One region of the Rahnella contaminans genome, then DNA from elsewhere that is predicted to be linked to it. Evidence: predicted binding sites of a transcription regulator. Region 1 holds the regulator's gene; the other holds the start of a gene.
The links. Region 1 encodes LexA, which represses DNA repair genes until DNA is damaged. Its sites were predicted from a motif close to TNCTGTATGTACATACAGNA; they were not measured.

Region 1 (7,334 bases):
TTTGCGACTGATGGCGCAACAACCCGGTGCGATCAGCGCCTATGACTTGCTGGATCTGCTGCGCGTCAGCGAACCACAGGCCAAACCGCCAACGGTTTACCGGGCGCTGGATTTTCTGCTGGAACAAGGGTTTATTCATCGGGTTGAATCGGCTAACAGCTATGTGCTTTGCCATCATTTCGAAGAGCCGAGCCACACTTCAGCGCTGTTTATCTGTGACCGCTGCGGGCTGGTCACGGAAAAAACCACAGACGGCATTGAAGAACGTCTGGCGAAACTGGCGCTTGAATCTGGTTTTGAGTTGCGTCATTCGGTCGTTGAAGCACATGGCTTATGTGCCGAATGCAAAGTTGTTGAAACCTGCGACAGCCACGATCATTGCGAACACGACCACAGTATTGTGGTAAAAAAACGCTGAGAAATCAGGTGTTTTTGATGGAATTTCAAAAGGCGTAAAGCGGAAGGGTTTTAACGCAGCTGAACGGATAATTTAAGGTGTAGAAGGAAGATGTTGAAGGTTGGGTACATCCTTGTACCCGTATCCTGAAAGTGTTCCGGGTAGGAGCAGCAATAACTCAGGATACGTCACTGATACGCGAGGGGGAGTCGCGTGTTACCAGTGATATTTGTTTTTCGATTCCCAATCCTTGAGCTCTTTCTCGGCCTGATCCTTCTGATAGCCATATCGCTCCTGAATCTTACCTACCAGCTGATCACGTTTACCTTCAACGACTGTCAGGTCGTCATCAGTCAGCTTACCCCACTGTTCTTTCACTTTCCCTTTGAACTGCTTCCAGTTACCGTCGGCTTGGTCCTTATTCATGATAAATATCTCCTGTTACCTTGGGTTGTGGAGCTGCACGTTTGCTGGCAGCCCGTCCTTAACACTTCAAAGCTTAGTAGAGAATGCGGATTCGTCTTCCCAAAACAGGGATAAAAACCACTATTAGGATTAATCCAAAGCAGGATATAACGTGGAATTGGAATCTGTCTGACTGAAAAAGGCCGGTAATTCAGAGCACAGAGAGTGCAAATCCGGTATTTGCTCTAAACAGGTAACACAGCGGATAACACGTGAGAAAAAGGATTTTATCGGGAAAGTTTATTAGCAGCTTCAAACAATATCGCCCCAAAACGGGGCGATGAGATACTGATATTTACAGGCGCGTCAGAGGCGGCCAATGCACCTGCAACGTAGAACTTAAGCGCAGATTAGATCCAGTCGCCGTTGCGGATAACGCCAACCGCCAGACCTTCAATGCTGAAATTCTGTTCACGCAAATCAACCACAATCGGCTGGAATTCGCTGTTTTCAGGCAACAGCTGAACAACACTGCCCTGTTTCTTCAGGCGTTTGACCGTGACTTCATCATCAATACGCGCAACGACAACCTGCCCGTTACGGACGTCCTGCGTTTTGTGTACTGCCAGCAGGTCACCATCCAGAATACCGATATCACGCATCGACATCCCGCTGACGCGCAGCAGGAAATCCGCACTCGGTTTAAACATGGCCGGATCGACCTGGTAATGTCCTTCGATGTGCTGCTGAGCCAGCAGCGGTTCACCGGCGGCAACGCGGCCAATCAGCGGTAAACCTTCTTCTTCTTCCATCAGCAGACGAATACCGCGCGAAGCACCGGAAACGATCTCGATAACGCCTTTACGCGCCAGCGCTTTCAGGTGTTCTTCCGCCGCGTTCGGGGAACGGAACCCCAGACGGGATGCAATCTCTGCGCGGGTCGGTGGCATACCGGTGGTGGAGATATGATCGCGAATAAGGTCGTAGACCTCTTGTTGTCTGGTCGTTAAAGCTTTCATTCCGCCCCCTGGTTGTTTATACAGTCTTGCTGTGAGTATATACAGCTAAACGGGCAATGAAAACCTAAGATTGAATAAAAACAGGGCATAACGATAATTCCTGGAATACAGGTTCCAGATCAGAACCATCGCGGCCAAAAGATGCTGACCCAGACAAAAATCGCCAATATGATGGTCAGAAGTACGGCGGCGGAGCCAATATCTTTCGCACGTCCAGACAGGACGTGAAACTCAGGCCCGATGCGGTCAATCGCGGATTCAATGGCGCTGTTAAGCAGTTCAGTCACACACACCAGCACGACGGAGCCAATCAGCAGGATACGTTCTATACTGCTGACATCCAGCCAGAAAGATAACAAAATTAGCGGGATAGCGACGCTGGCTTCCTGGCGAAAAGCCGCTTCATTTTGCCATGCGGCTTTCAATCCTTTCCAGGAATATCCGGCTGCTTTATAAATTCGGGTAAATCCGGTGACTTGGTTCGCCATTTCGGGTACTGATCCTTAGAGTGTTTGCAGCATTTTAGCTGTTATATGGTATCGCATCACCACAGATCTCATCTGAGCTTTCTGGTATCCTTGCGGCGAAATTGCTAACAAGAGGCTTCACGTTTTTATGTCAGGTTGGCGTAGACTTTATTACACATTATTGAATTTACCACTCTCATTGCTGGTAAAGAGCAAGGTCATACCTTCAGATCCGGTTACCGAGTTGCATTTAGACCCGACGCGCCCGATTTTGTACGTATTGCCTTATAACTCCAAAGCAGACTTGCTGACGTTGCGTGCGCAATGTCTGGCCGAGAATCTGCCCGACCCTCTTATTCCGCTGGAAATCGACGGAACCCTGCTGCCAAGCCATGTTTTCATTGCTGAAGGCCCGCGCGTATTCTCGTATTACACGCCGAAGCAGGAATCCGTAAAGCTGTTCCACGACTATCTGGATTTGCATCGCAACAATCCGGATTTAGACATTCAGATGCTGCCAGTTTCCGTGATGTTTGGTCGTGCGCCAGGCCGGGAAGGTCAGGATGATACGCCGCATCTGCGCGTGCTGAATGGCATCCAGAAATTCTTCGCCGTGCTGTGGCTCGGACGTGACAGTTTTGTTCGTTTCTCTAATACCGTTTCCCTGCGCTATATGGCGACGGAACACGGTACAGACAAAACTATCGCTCAGAAACTGGCACGCGTGGCGCGCATGCATTTCTCCCGCCAGCGTCTGGCGGCAGTCGGCCCGCGCCTTCCAGCTCGTCAGGATTTATTCAATAAGCTGCTGGCTTCCAAGGCCATCGAAAAAGCGATTGAAGACGAAGCCCGCAGCAAGAAAATTTCCCATGAAAAAGCCCAGCAGAATGCTATCGCGCTGATGGAAGAAATCGCGGCGAATTTCTCTTATGAGGCCGTGCGTCTGTCGGACCGTGTGCTGAGCTGGACGTGGAACCGCTTATATAAAGGTATCAACGTCAACAATGCTGAGCGTGTCCGTCAGCTGGCGCTGGATGGTCAGGAAATTGTGTATGTGCCCTGCCACCGCAGTCATATGGACTACCTGCTGTTGTCTTACGTGCTCTATCACCAGGGGCTGGTGCCGCCGCATATCGCTGCCGGTATCAACCTGAATTTCTGGCCAGCCGGTCCGATTTTCCGCCGTCTGGGCGCGTTCTTCATTCGTCGTACCTTTAAAGGCAACAAACTCTACTCCACCGTTTTCCGTGAATATCTGGGCGAGTTGTTCAGCCGTGGTTATTCGGTCGAATACTTTGTCGAAGGTGGTCGTTCACGCACCGGACGCCTGCTGGAACCCAAAACCGGTACGCTGGCGATGACCATTCAGGCCATGCTGCGCGGCGGTTCACGTCCGATTACGTTAGTGCCGATTTACATCGGTTATGAGCACGTGATGGAAGTGGGGACCTACGCGAAAGAATTGCGCGGTGCGACCAAAGAAAAAGAAAGCCTGACCCAGATGCTCAATGGTCTACGCAAACTGCGCAACCTTGGCCAGGGTTATGTCAATTTCGGTGAACCGCTGCATCTGACTACGTACCTGAACCAGAATGTGCCGACCTGGCGTGAAGCAATCGATCCTATCGAAGCGCAACGTCCAAGCTGGCTGACGCCAACGGTGCAGGATCTGGCAGAGCAGATCATGGTGCGTATCAACAACTCAGCGGCAGCCAATGCCATGAACCTGTGTTGTACGGCGCTGCTGGCATCGCGTCAGCGCTCACTGACCCGCGAACAGCTGATCGAACAAATCGACTGCTATCTGCAATTGCTGCGTAACGTACCCTATAACGCGGATTCGACCGTGCCTGATCTGAGCGCCGATCAGCTGCTCGATCACGCGCTGAACATGAACAAGTTCCAGGTCGAGAAAGACAATATCGGCGACATCATCGTTCTGCCGCGCGAACAAGCGGTGCTGATGACGTATTACCGCAACAACATCCACCATATGCTGGTTCTGCCGTCGCTGATTTCAAGTATCGTGATGCACCACCGCCATGTGAGTCGTGCTGAATTGCTGCGTCAGGTAGAGCTGATTTACCCGATGCTCAAAGCTGAACTGTTTATGTATTTCGATAAGTCAGAGCTTCCGCAGGTGCTGGATGTCCTGACGCTGGAACTGGCTCGTCAGCAAATCATTCATCTGGAAGACGACGAACTGACGCTTAACCCGGCGCGTATCCGCACGTTGCAGCTGCTGGCCGCAGGTGTGCGTGAAACGCTGCAACGCTACGCGATCACCTTCTCCCTGCTCACCAATAATCCAAGCATCAACCGTGGTGCGCTGGAAAAAGAGAGCCGGATTATGGCGCAGCGTTTGTCCGTACTTCACGGTATCAATGCGCCAGAATTCTTCGACAAAGCGGTGTTCTCGACGCTCGTCGGCACGTTACGCGCTGAGGGCTATATCAGTGACAGCGGTGATGCGATTCAGGAGCAAACGCGAGAGATTTACATCATGCTCAGCGATTTGATGACGCCGGATATCAAGCTCACCATTGAAAGCGCAGGTATGCCTTCGGAACTGCCGCAACCTACAGAACCTCCGGCTGAGCCTAAAATGGACGTGCGCGATACCGATCACTGATTGACGTTAAAATCATTGCGGTAACGCCATAAAGCAAAACGCCCGGGCTTATAAAAAGACCGGGCGTTTTTTATTGCCTGAAAGGCTCAGAAGCTGAAAGCAGATAAACTCATCAGAATGCCAAGGAACAGCACCAGTCCGACATAGTTGTTCTGGCGAAAAGCCAGGAAACAGGCGTCACGCTCGCGTTTAGCAATCAGCTTTTGCTGATGCACAAACAGCGCAGCGGCCAGCAGCAGCGACCAGTAGAACGGCGCGCCAAGCTGGGAAAGATGGCCGACAATGCCCATCAGTATTAACGTCGCCAGTTGCAGCAGGCCGATAATCAGCGTGTCAAAACGACCGAACAGAATCGCTGTCGATTTCACACCGATTTTCAAATCATCATCGCGGTCAACCATGGCGTATTGCGTGTCGTACGCCACCGTCCAGCAGATATTAGCGGCAAACATCAGCCAGCAGCTGAGCGGTACGCTTTCGCTCACCGCCGCATACGCCATCGGAATGGCCCAGCCAAATGCCGCGCCCAAAACCACCTGAGGCAAATGGCTGACCCGCTTCATAAACGGATAAATCCATGCCAGCGCCAGCCCGGCAAGAGACAGCAAAATCGTCATGCGGTTAAGCAGCAGAACCAGCAGGAACGAAACCAGCACCAGCCCGGCAAAAAGCATTTTCGCCTGCTTACCGGAAATCGCACCGCTTGGCAGCGGACGGTTCGCGGTACGTTTGACATGACCGTCAAATTTACGGTCGGCGTAATCATTCACCACGCACCCGGCAGCGCGCATAAAAAACACGCCCAGCACGAAAACCAGTAAAATCTTTGCCGAAGGCATTCCGCCACCGGCCACCCACAGCGCCCATAATGTGGGCCATAGCAGCAACAGCGAGCCGATCGGTTTATCAATACGCATCAGGCGGCAGTAATCACGCCATGTGCCCTGAGTCATACTTCCTGACACTCTCTGCTCTCCTTGTTGATTAGTCTGGCTCATGCCTTACTCACTTTGCCCTCGGGGCGATGTACCGGCGAGTCTGGCAGGAAAATTTCAGTCAGCAGCAGGGGTTTATCTGACAAACGCAGGCGGGAACGACGTGCCCATAAGTCACCATTTTCACTCTGCAATTGCCCTAAATGAATGTAATCGCGGGTCAGGTTATTGCCGCTGAAAAGATAGCGTCCAAGCGGGACGGTGCCTAAATCAACCAGCGCCAGATCCGGTCCGGTCAGCGTTTCTTCAGGGATGACCGTGCGGCCCAGCAGCCAGGGTTCGGCATCGCCAAACAACACAATTTCGCGGATCCAGTAACGGGCACTTTCAGGTAACTGCTGCGCTTCACTTTCACCCAGTTCCCCCCGGCTGACAAAACATTCGTTTTGTGGCTTTACGGTGACGGTAACACCCTGCTTTTCAAACCGGCGGGTCATGGATCCCATTTCCATCAGCCAGTCGGCAACATCCGCAGGGACCTGCGAAGGGTCGTCAAACCAGTGGATTGGGGATTGTTCAGAGGAATGGGAATCAGACATCAACGGCTCCGTAATGAAGGTATTCATACCTCCAATGAATTATCTGCCCCGCATTCTAGCGCATGAATGCGGGTCAGTAATGGCCTGTTTTATTCGCGACGCAGACGTTCGCCGTTTGCCAGGAACAGCGTTACGACCAGCACGAGGATCGCACAGGCGTAAACCAGCGTGTCATAAGGACTTTTATGGTCGACGATAATCAGGCGGATAATTGCGGTGATACCGATATAAATAAAATAGCGCAGCGGAAAGTGATAACCCGAGGAAAAGTATTTGATAATCAGCGCAATAAACTCGAAATAGAGGAAGTAAATCACAATCCCCTCTATCAGCAGATACGACGAAGACTGGTCGTTATTAACGAACAACACCATCGCCAGATGATAGGTTTCGCGCCCGATAAAAATCATCAGGATCGCGGCCAGTCCCAATAAGAAAACGTTCAAGATTCGCTGCATAATGACGGATATCATCATTGCGCGTTTTGATCCTGCCATGTGATCTACATCCCACTTTTGTTATGAATACCCGCAGAATACCACAGAGTCTGTGCCGGAAAAGCGGCATTAAAAAGGGCCAGCCCGTTGAGGCTAACCCTTTTATTTAGAAATATTTCGACCTGTCCCTCTAAATCATTCGGGCTGGATCAAGGCGGCAAGGGAACGAAACCCGGGAGCTTACATAAGTAAGTGACCGGGGTGAGTTCACGCAGCCAACGCTGAAACAACCTGAAGGATGACGGGGGATTAGCGCCAGTTTTTGAAGCGGTTAATCAGACCGTTAGTCGAGCTGTCGTGGCCGGTCACATCTTCGCTGCCTTCCAGTTCAGGAAGAATACGGTTCGCCAGTTGTTTACCCAGTTCCACACCCCATTGGTCGA
Region 2 (7,334 bases), on a different contig from region 1:
CCGCCTGCTCTGCCAGCGTATCGCCTTTCAGATGCGGATAACCGGCAATGCTGTAAAGGTTCGCGGCTTTCAGCCAGTATTCGCTGGCAAGATTGGCGTCTTTTTCATCGGCGGCTTTTTGCTGCCAGTGCATGGCCTGATTGGACCATTCATAAATCCAGTTACCGTTGCGATAGCCAATGACGGTATCCAGCAATAACGGGTCGCTGTGTTCGGCCTGAGATACGGCAATGCGCGACAGCACTTCTTCCACTTCCAGCGGATCAACGCCGCGCCACATCCACATCAGACGGTTGATTGTCCGGTACCAACAATTCACGGTATCCCCTTCCAGCGCTGAGTGCATCGGCGGGTGCGTATTGTGATGATGAACGCGATGAACCAGTGTCGAAGTTTCCGGATATTTGAATGACGGTTTGAACAGTTTTTCCGTGAGATTGGCTGGAGCCATGATGCAAGATCCTCCGTTAGCAAGCAGCTTTTCGCCCGCAGGCGAACGTTTCAGGCAGGGATTATAACCCGCCCACGTTGCGACAAGACAGGAGTGAGGTCAAGCGGAAAGGATTTCAAGTCAGCAAAAGCAAAACGCCCGGCAATTAGCCAGGCGTTAAAAGGGGGTCATTGCATCCCCTAAATCCTTCGTGCTGCAAAGGCGGCGCGAAGGATGACGAGGATTTACTTACCGACCAATGGCGGGACGAACACCACGCCCATATCCCACGGCTGTTCAATCCAGGTGTTCTGCGGGATATCAACCACGTAATCGTCAACCAGCGGCGCACCGGCCGGTTTGGCGAAGATCGTAATGAAATGCGCTTTCGGATACATTTCGCGGATCGCTTTTGCAGTACCGCCGGTATCGACCAGATCGTCGATTACGATGAAACCTTCACCGTCACCTTCTGCGCGTTTCAGCACTTGCATTTCACGCTGATTGTCGTGGTCGTAGCTGGAGATACATACGGTATCCACATGACGGATGCACAGTTCGCGAGCCAGTAACGCTGCCGGAACCAGACCGCCGCGGCTGACGGCAATAATGCCTTTCCATTGTTCTGCCGGCAGCAGACGTTTAGCCATCGTGCGGGCGTGGATTTGCAGCATGTCCCAGGTTACAACGTATTTTTCGCTCATAAAGGTGTCCCAGCCAGTGAATTAACGGCTTCTAAAAATTTAAACCCTAAATAATTCGGATCGCAGGAAGGCGGCAAGTGAACGAATCCCGATGAGCTGACATAAGTCAGTGATTCGGGTGAGCGAACGCGGCCAACGCATCTGCAATTTGAAGTATGACGGGTGTATTCGGGGAAAAAGGTTGCGCGAGATTATAGTGAGTCCGGCTCACAAAAACCAGCGATTATCTGGCCTCAGGGGCCCAAAAAAACCGGAATTTATCCCCCCGCCCGCGCACAGGTTAAGATTAAGTGATATTCTGTCAGGCCACTCGCCACACAGTCTGGCGGGGATTACTTAACCTTAAACCTACAGCATCTCAATCAGTTCCCCTGCAAATGGAGCCTGAATGAGCTGACTGTTACAGGAGACTTATAGTGTCTGAACTGTCTCAGCTTTCGCCACAACCGTTGTGGGATATTTTTGCCAAAATCTGTTCAATTCCGCACCCTTCTTATCATGAAGAAGCGCTGGCAAAACACATCGTTGAATGGGCTCAGGAAAAGGGTATCCACGCTGAGCGTGATGAAGTTGGCAACATTTTGCTGCGCAAACCGGCCACCAAAGGCATGGAAAACCGCAAAGCCGTTGCCCTGCAGGCTCACCTCGATATGGTGCCGCAGAAAAACAACGATACTGTTCACGATTTCACTAAAGATCCGATTCAGCCGTTCATTGAAGACGGCTGGGTAAAAGCCCGCGGCACCACGCTGGGCGCAGACAACGGTATTGGCCTGGCTTCTGCACTGGCGGTTCTGGCTGATGAAAGCGTAGAACACGGGCCGCTGGAAGTGCTGCTGACCATGACCGAGGAAACCGGCATGGCGGGCGCATTCGGCCTGCAACCAAACTGGTTACAGTCTGAAATTCTGATCAACACCGATTCTGAAACCGAAGGCGAAATCTACATGGGTTGCGCCGGCGGGATTGATTTTACCGCCACTCTGCCACTGAGCCGCGAAGCGGTTCCGGCCGGTTTCACCACGCTGAAACTGACCCTGAAGGGACTGAAAGGCGGCCACTCCGGCGCGGATATCCACCTCGGTCTGGGCAATGCCAGCAAACTGCTGGTGCGCTTCCTGTCAGAACACGCCGACACCCTCGGCCTGCGCCTGCTGGATTTCACCGGCGGTACGCTGCGTAACGCCATTCCCCGCGAAGCCATCGCCACACTGGCGATTGCAGCCGATAAAGCAGACGCACTGAAAGCCGCTGCACAGGAATTCCTGGCAACGATTCAGTTCGAGCTGTCTGCGGTTGAGAAGAAAATCGCTTTTGTCGTGGAAGCAGCAGAAAGTACTGCGAAAGCGCTGAGCAAAGACAGCCAGGGCAAATTCATTGCGTTGCTGAACGCGACGCCAAACGGCGTGATCCGCATGAGCGATGACGTCAAAGGCGTGGTAGAAACCTCCCTGAACGTCGGCGTTGTCACCATGAAAGATGACGAAGTCGCGATCAACAGCCTGATCCGTTCCCTTATCGACAGCGGCAAAGAATACGTCGTTAGCATGCTGAAGTCGCTGAGCGAACTGGCAGGCGCGAAAAGTCTGGCAAAAGGCAGCTATCCTGGCTGGAAACCTGAACCAAGCTCTCCGGTGATGACGCTGGTGCGTGAAACCTACGAAACGCTGTTCAGCAAAACCCCGAATATCATGGTGATCCACGCCGGTCTGGAATGCGGTCTGTTCAAAAAACCGTACCCGGACATGGACATGGTTTCCATCGGGCCAACCATCACCGGGCCACACTCGCCGGACGAGCAGGTTGAAATCGCCAGCGTTGAGTTGTACTGGAAACTGCTGACAGCTCTGCTGAAAGCGATTCCTGAACGCGGTTAATACTCGTTCAATCCCCTGAATCATTCGGGCTGTATCAAGGCGGCAATTGAGTAAATACCCGGGAGCATACACAAGTAGGTGACCGGAATTTGCGAAGGCAGCCAACGCAGAGACAGTTTGAAGGATGACGGGGATTACTCCCAGGGAAGAAGAAGTTGCCGCTCAATCTGCGGATCCTGCAACGTGACATGCAACCCCACCAGCCTGACTCCCCGCCCGCCGCGCCGCTGTTCCCACGCTTCACGCGCGACTTTCAGTAAATCTTCTTTATTGAGCACCGGCCAGACATGTTCCTGCGTCGTCTGCTGGAAATCATGGAATTTGAGTTTCACGCCCTGACGCGCGATGCGTAAATTCGGGCTGACACGGCTCAGGCGCGTTTGTAATTCAGGATATAAGCGTTCGATCAGCGCCACGCACTCTTCCCAGCTGTGGATATCTTCCGCCAGCGTGCGTTCCACGCCGACAGATTTCCGCAGCCGCTCGGCTGAAATCTCACGGTCGTCGATGCCCTGACAGCGCTCCCACAGCACGCGGCCAAACTTCCCGAAACGCTTGAGCAATTTCGCTAAATCATAGCGCTGCACATCGCCACAGGTGATCAGCCCCTGCTCCTGCAATCGCTGGGCGGTGACTCTGCCAACGCCGGGGATTTTACTCAGCGGCAGATCCAGTAAAAAAGCTTCGACCTTGTCTGGCGTAATCACAAACTGGCCGTTGGGTTTATTCAGGTCTGAGGCAATTTTTGCCAGAAATTTGATTGGCGCAATGCCCGCTGAGGCCGTCAGATTAATTTCCTCAAAAATGGCCTGACGGATTTCAGCGGCGATCAGCGTCGCGGAGCCATTGCATTGGGTCGATTCTGAAACATCCAGATAAGCTTCGTCGAGTGACAGCGGCTCGATTAATGGCGTATAACGCGCGAAGATTTCACGAATATGGTTGGACGCTTCTTTATACGCTTCCATTCTGCCGGGAATCACTTTCAGGTGCGGGCAAAGTTTGAGCGCCATTCCGGTCGGCATCGCGCTGTGTACGCCGAATTTGCGTGCCGGATAATTGGCGGTGCTGATGACGCCACGCCGGTCACGGCTGCCACCGATGGCGATAGGAATGTCGCGCAGGGAAGGATCATCGCGCATCTCGACGGCCGCGAAAAAGCAGTCCATATCCACATGAATGATTTTGCGCATAGCCCTCCCCCAATGACTGTATAAGTATACAGTTGAATCAGGAGATTTCAAACACAGAAAATGACGGTTAATTTGGCTTAATTAATCACCATTAATGGCATCAGAAAGTATTTACATTTCCTGAAGCGAGAATTCAATATTTGGTGATTGCTAAAAAATTAATCAGTATTAATATGGCAACGTTTCAGACAGGCAGTACATAAGAAGAAAATCAGTGGCGGTCTTACAGGCAGTTCATCTGTAGACAAAATAATCAAAATTATTATCGAGCAGGACTTAGAATGATCAGAATCGCGCTGTTTCTTGCGATGCTCCTCAGTTTGCCTTTATTTACAGCAAATTACGCCGTGGCCAGCGATGCTGTCCCGGTTAACGCGGCACTTAAAAAACAATTGTTAGGTGCTCCCGTTTATATCCAGATTTTCAAACAAGAACGTAAACTCGAATTGTATGCTCAGCTCGACGGCGAATATCGTCTGATCGGCAGTTACGGCATCTGCGATTTTTCTGGCGGTTTAGGAAATAAACGTCGTGAAGGTGATTTTAAAAGCCCGGAAGGTTTCTACAACGTGGATATTCACCACCTGAAACCAGACAGCCGCTTTTATCGCGCCATCAACATCGGTTTCCCCAACGCCTATGACATCTCGCAAGGTTATTCAGGTAAGTATCTGATGATCCACGGCAACTGCAAATCTATTGGTTGCTACGCGATGACTGACGGTTATATGGATGAAATCTTCACCTACGTGCAGGCGGCCTTCCAGTTCGGCCAGCGCAACGTGCAGATCAGCATTTATCCGTTCAAAATGACCGATGCCAACATGCAGTCGCACAAAAACTCAAGCTACATCACGTTCTGGCGTCAGCTACAACCGGGCTTTGCGTACTTTGAGAAGCACCATCAGCCACCGAACGTTGTGGTGACTAATGGGAAATATGAAGTGCTGCAACCGTTGTCAAACATCCCGCTGCCTTCACAGCTGGCGTTCGCCCCGGTGAAATAATGCGAATTCACCTGGAGCAATTTTGTTCCAGGTTTCGTTTGCCGTCAGCGGTTGCGTGGCAATCACGGTGACGACATCATCCGGTGTCGTCTGCTGCTGAAAATCAATTTCCACATCCTGATCCAACAACGTTGCCTTTCCGAAAGGCGCCCGCCGCGTGATCCAGTGCAGATTGGTCGAACAATAGGCCATCACAAAATGCCCGTCCGACAACAGCATATTAAACACGCCCTTTTGCCGTAACTCATCTGCCAGCGACGCAATATACCGGAACACCGGCGGCCAGCTGGCCGGACGACGCGGATAACGCTGCGTAAGTTTATGCAGCAACCAGCAAAATGCGTATTCACTGTCGGTTTGCCCGACCGGACGCAACGTACCGGTATCCAGCTGACGATAACCGCGAAGCTGGCCGTTGTGCGCGTAAGTCCAGTTATGGCCCCACAGTTCGCGGGTAAACGGATGGGTATTCTCCAGCGCCACTTCGCCACGGTTAGCCTGACGAATATGGGAAATCACCGCGCAGGATTTGATCGGATAATCCTGAACAAGGCGGGCAATAGGCGAATTAAAACTCGGCATCGGATCTTTAAAAGTACGACAGCCATTCCCCTCGTAGAAGGTAATGCCCCAGCCGTCTTTATGCGGGCCTGTCCCGCCACCGCGCTGCACTAATCCACTGAAACTGAAGCAAATATCAGTTGGAACGTTAGCGCTCATCCCGAGCAATTCGCACATCTTCCGCCTCCTTTACAGCAAAGGCATTACGCCTTCGCCATCTCTTTTTCGATTAATAAGATCAGGATATGAATCACTTTAATGTGGATTTCCTGCACGCGGTCAGCGAAGCCAAAGTGTGGCACGCGAATTTCCACGTCAGCAGAACCGTCCATTTTACCGCCGTCTTTTCCGGTCAGGGTAATAACTTTCATACCTTTGGCGCGCGCGGCTTCAATCGCTTTGATCACGTTACCGGAATTGCCGGATGTGGAGATGCCCAACAGCACATCGCCTTTCTGACCCACGGCTTCCAGATAACGGGAGAAGATATATTCGTAACCGAAATCGTTGCCCACGCAGGAGATGTGGCTGACGTCAGAAATCGCAATCGCCGGGTAGCCCGGACGGTTTTCACGGTAGCGGCCGGTCAGTTCTTCTGCAAAGTGCATGGCGTCACAGTGTGAACCGCCGTTACCGCAGGAAATCACTTTCCCGCCCGCCTTGAATGAATCGGCCAGCAGCACTGCTGCACGTTGAATAGACTCAATATTTGCCGGATCGCCGATGAATTTATTCAGCGTAGCAGCAGCTTCGTTCAGTTCAGTACGGATAATATCCTGGTACATAGCAGCCTCTTTTATGTCCATTTGCAGCCAGCTGTAGCTGGCCGATAGCAATAAAACTTTCCGCTGAGCAGTTTAACGGAAAGCCGAAACAGCGAGAAGCCAAGAAGCGGTAATGATTCTTATAGTTTCCGTTTTTGACGCTTCGTGCGGCCGGTTTGTGAGCTGTGTTGTAATTAGTATGTAAACACATTGATAAAGAAATGAGCATGAACTAAAACCATTGTATCCCTACAACAGGTCAGACCTCCTACTACTCAGGAGCTTTACTATGATGGTTCTTAGCATTGTTGCATTTGTCGTGATCCTTGGTGCGTTGTTCTATCACAAGGTCAATCTTGCCTTTAGCAGCCTGATTTTACTGGCATTTACCGCTGCCATGGGCGCCATTCATCTTTGGACGTTGTGGCTGTTACTGCCACTGGCGATTATTCTGCTGCCGTTCAATGTGCCCGCACTGCGCCGCGCATTGTTCTCCGCGCCAGCACTTCGCACCTTCCGTAAAGTGATGCCCGCCATGTCGCGTACCGAAAAAGAAGCGATTGAAGCCGGTACGACCTGGTGGGAAGGCGATCTGTTCGGCGGTAAGCCGGACTGGAGAAAATTGCAGGATTACCCTGAACAACACCTGACCGAAGAAGAGCAGCGCTTTATCGACGGCCCGGTTGAAGAAGCCTGTCGCATGGCGAACGACTTTGAGATCACGCACGAACTGGCTGATTTGCCGCCGGAGTTGTGGGCGTATCTGAAAGAGCACCGCTTCTTCGCGATGATCATTAA

Region 2: a site for LexA is predicted at 4,219-4,238, ahead of dinB (DNA polymerase IV). Genes of this name have one in related genera too.

Annotation. Positions count from the first base shown of each region.
Region 1 covers NZ_JAADJS010000005.1:28,040-35,373, reverse strand. Annotated here, with positions in the region: gene zur (zinc uptake transcriptional repressor Zur) at 1-418, shown strand, start outside; gene GW579_RS19375 (CsbD family protein) at 614-823, opposite strand; gene lexA (transcriptional repressor LexA) at 1,213-1,821, opposite strand; gene GW579_RS19365 (diacylglycerol kinase) at 1,941-2,309, opposite strand; gene plsB (glycerol-3-phosphate 1-O-acyltransferase PlsB) at 2,437-4,920, shown strand; gene ubiA (4-hydroxybenzoate octaprenyltransferase) at 5,007-5,873, opposite strand; gene ubiC (chorismate lyase) at 5,915-6,454, opposite strand; gene psiE (phosphate-starvation-inducible protein PsiE) at 6,544-6,951, opposite strand; gene pgi (glucose-6-phosphate isomerase) at 7,201-7,334, opposite strand, start outside.
Region 2 covers NZ_JAADJS010000001.1:1,997,702-2,005,035, forward strand. Annotated here, with positions in the region: gene frsA (esterase FrsA) at 1-451, opposite strand, end outside; gene gpt (xanthine phosphoribosyltransferase) at 676-1,134, opposite strand; gene pepD (beta-Ala-His dipeptidase) at 1,551-3,011, shown strand; gene dinB (DNA polymerase IV) at 3,146-4,204, opposite strand; gene dpaA (peptidoglycan meso-diaminopimelic acid protein amidase) at 4,486-5,211, shown strand; gene GW579_RS08885 (class II glutamine amidotransferase) at 5,182-5,949, opposite strand; gene lpcA (D-sedoheptulose 7-phosphate isomerase) at 5,976-6,557, opposite strand; gene fadE (acyl-CoA dehydrogenase FadE) at 6,826-7,334, shown strand, end outside.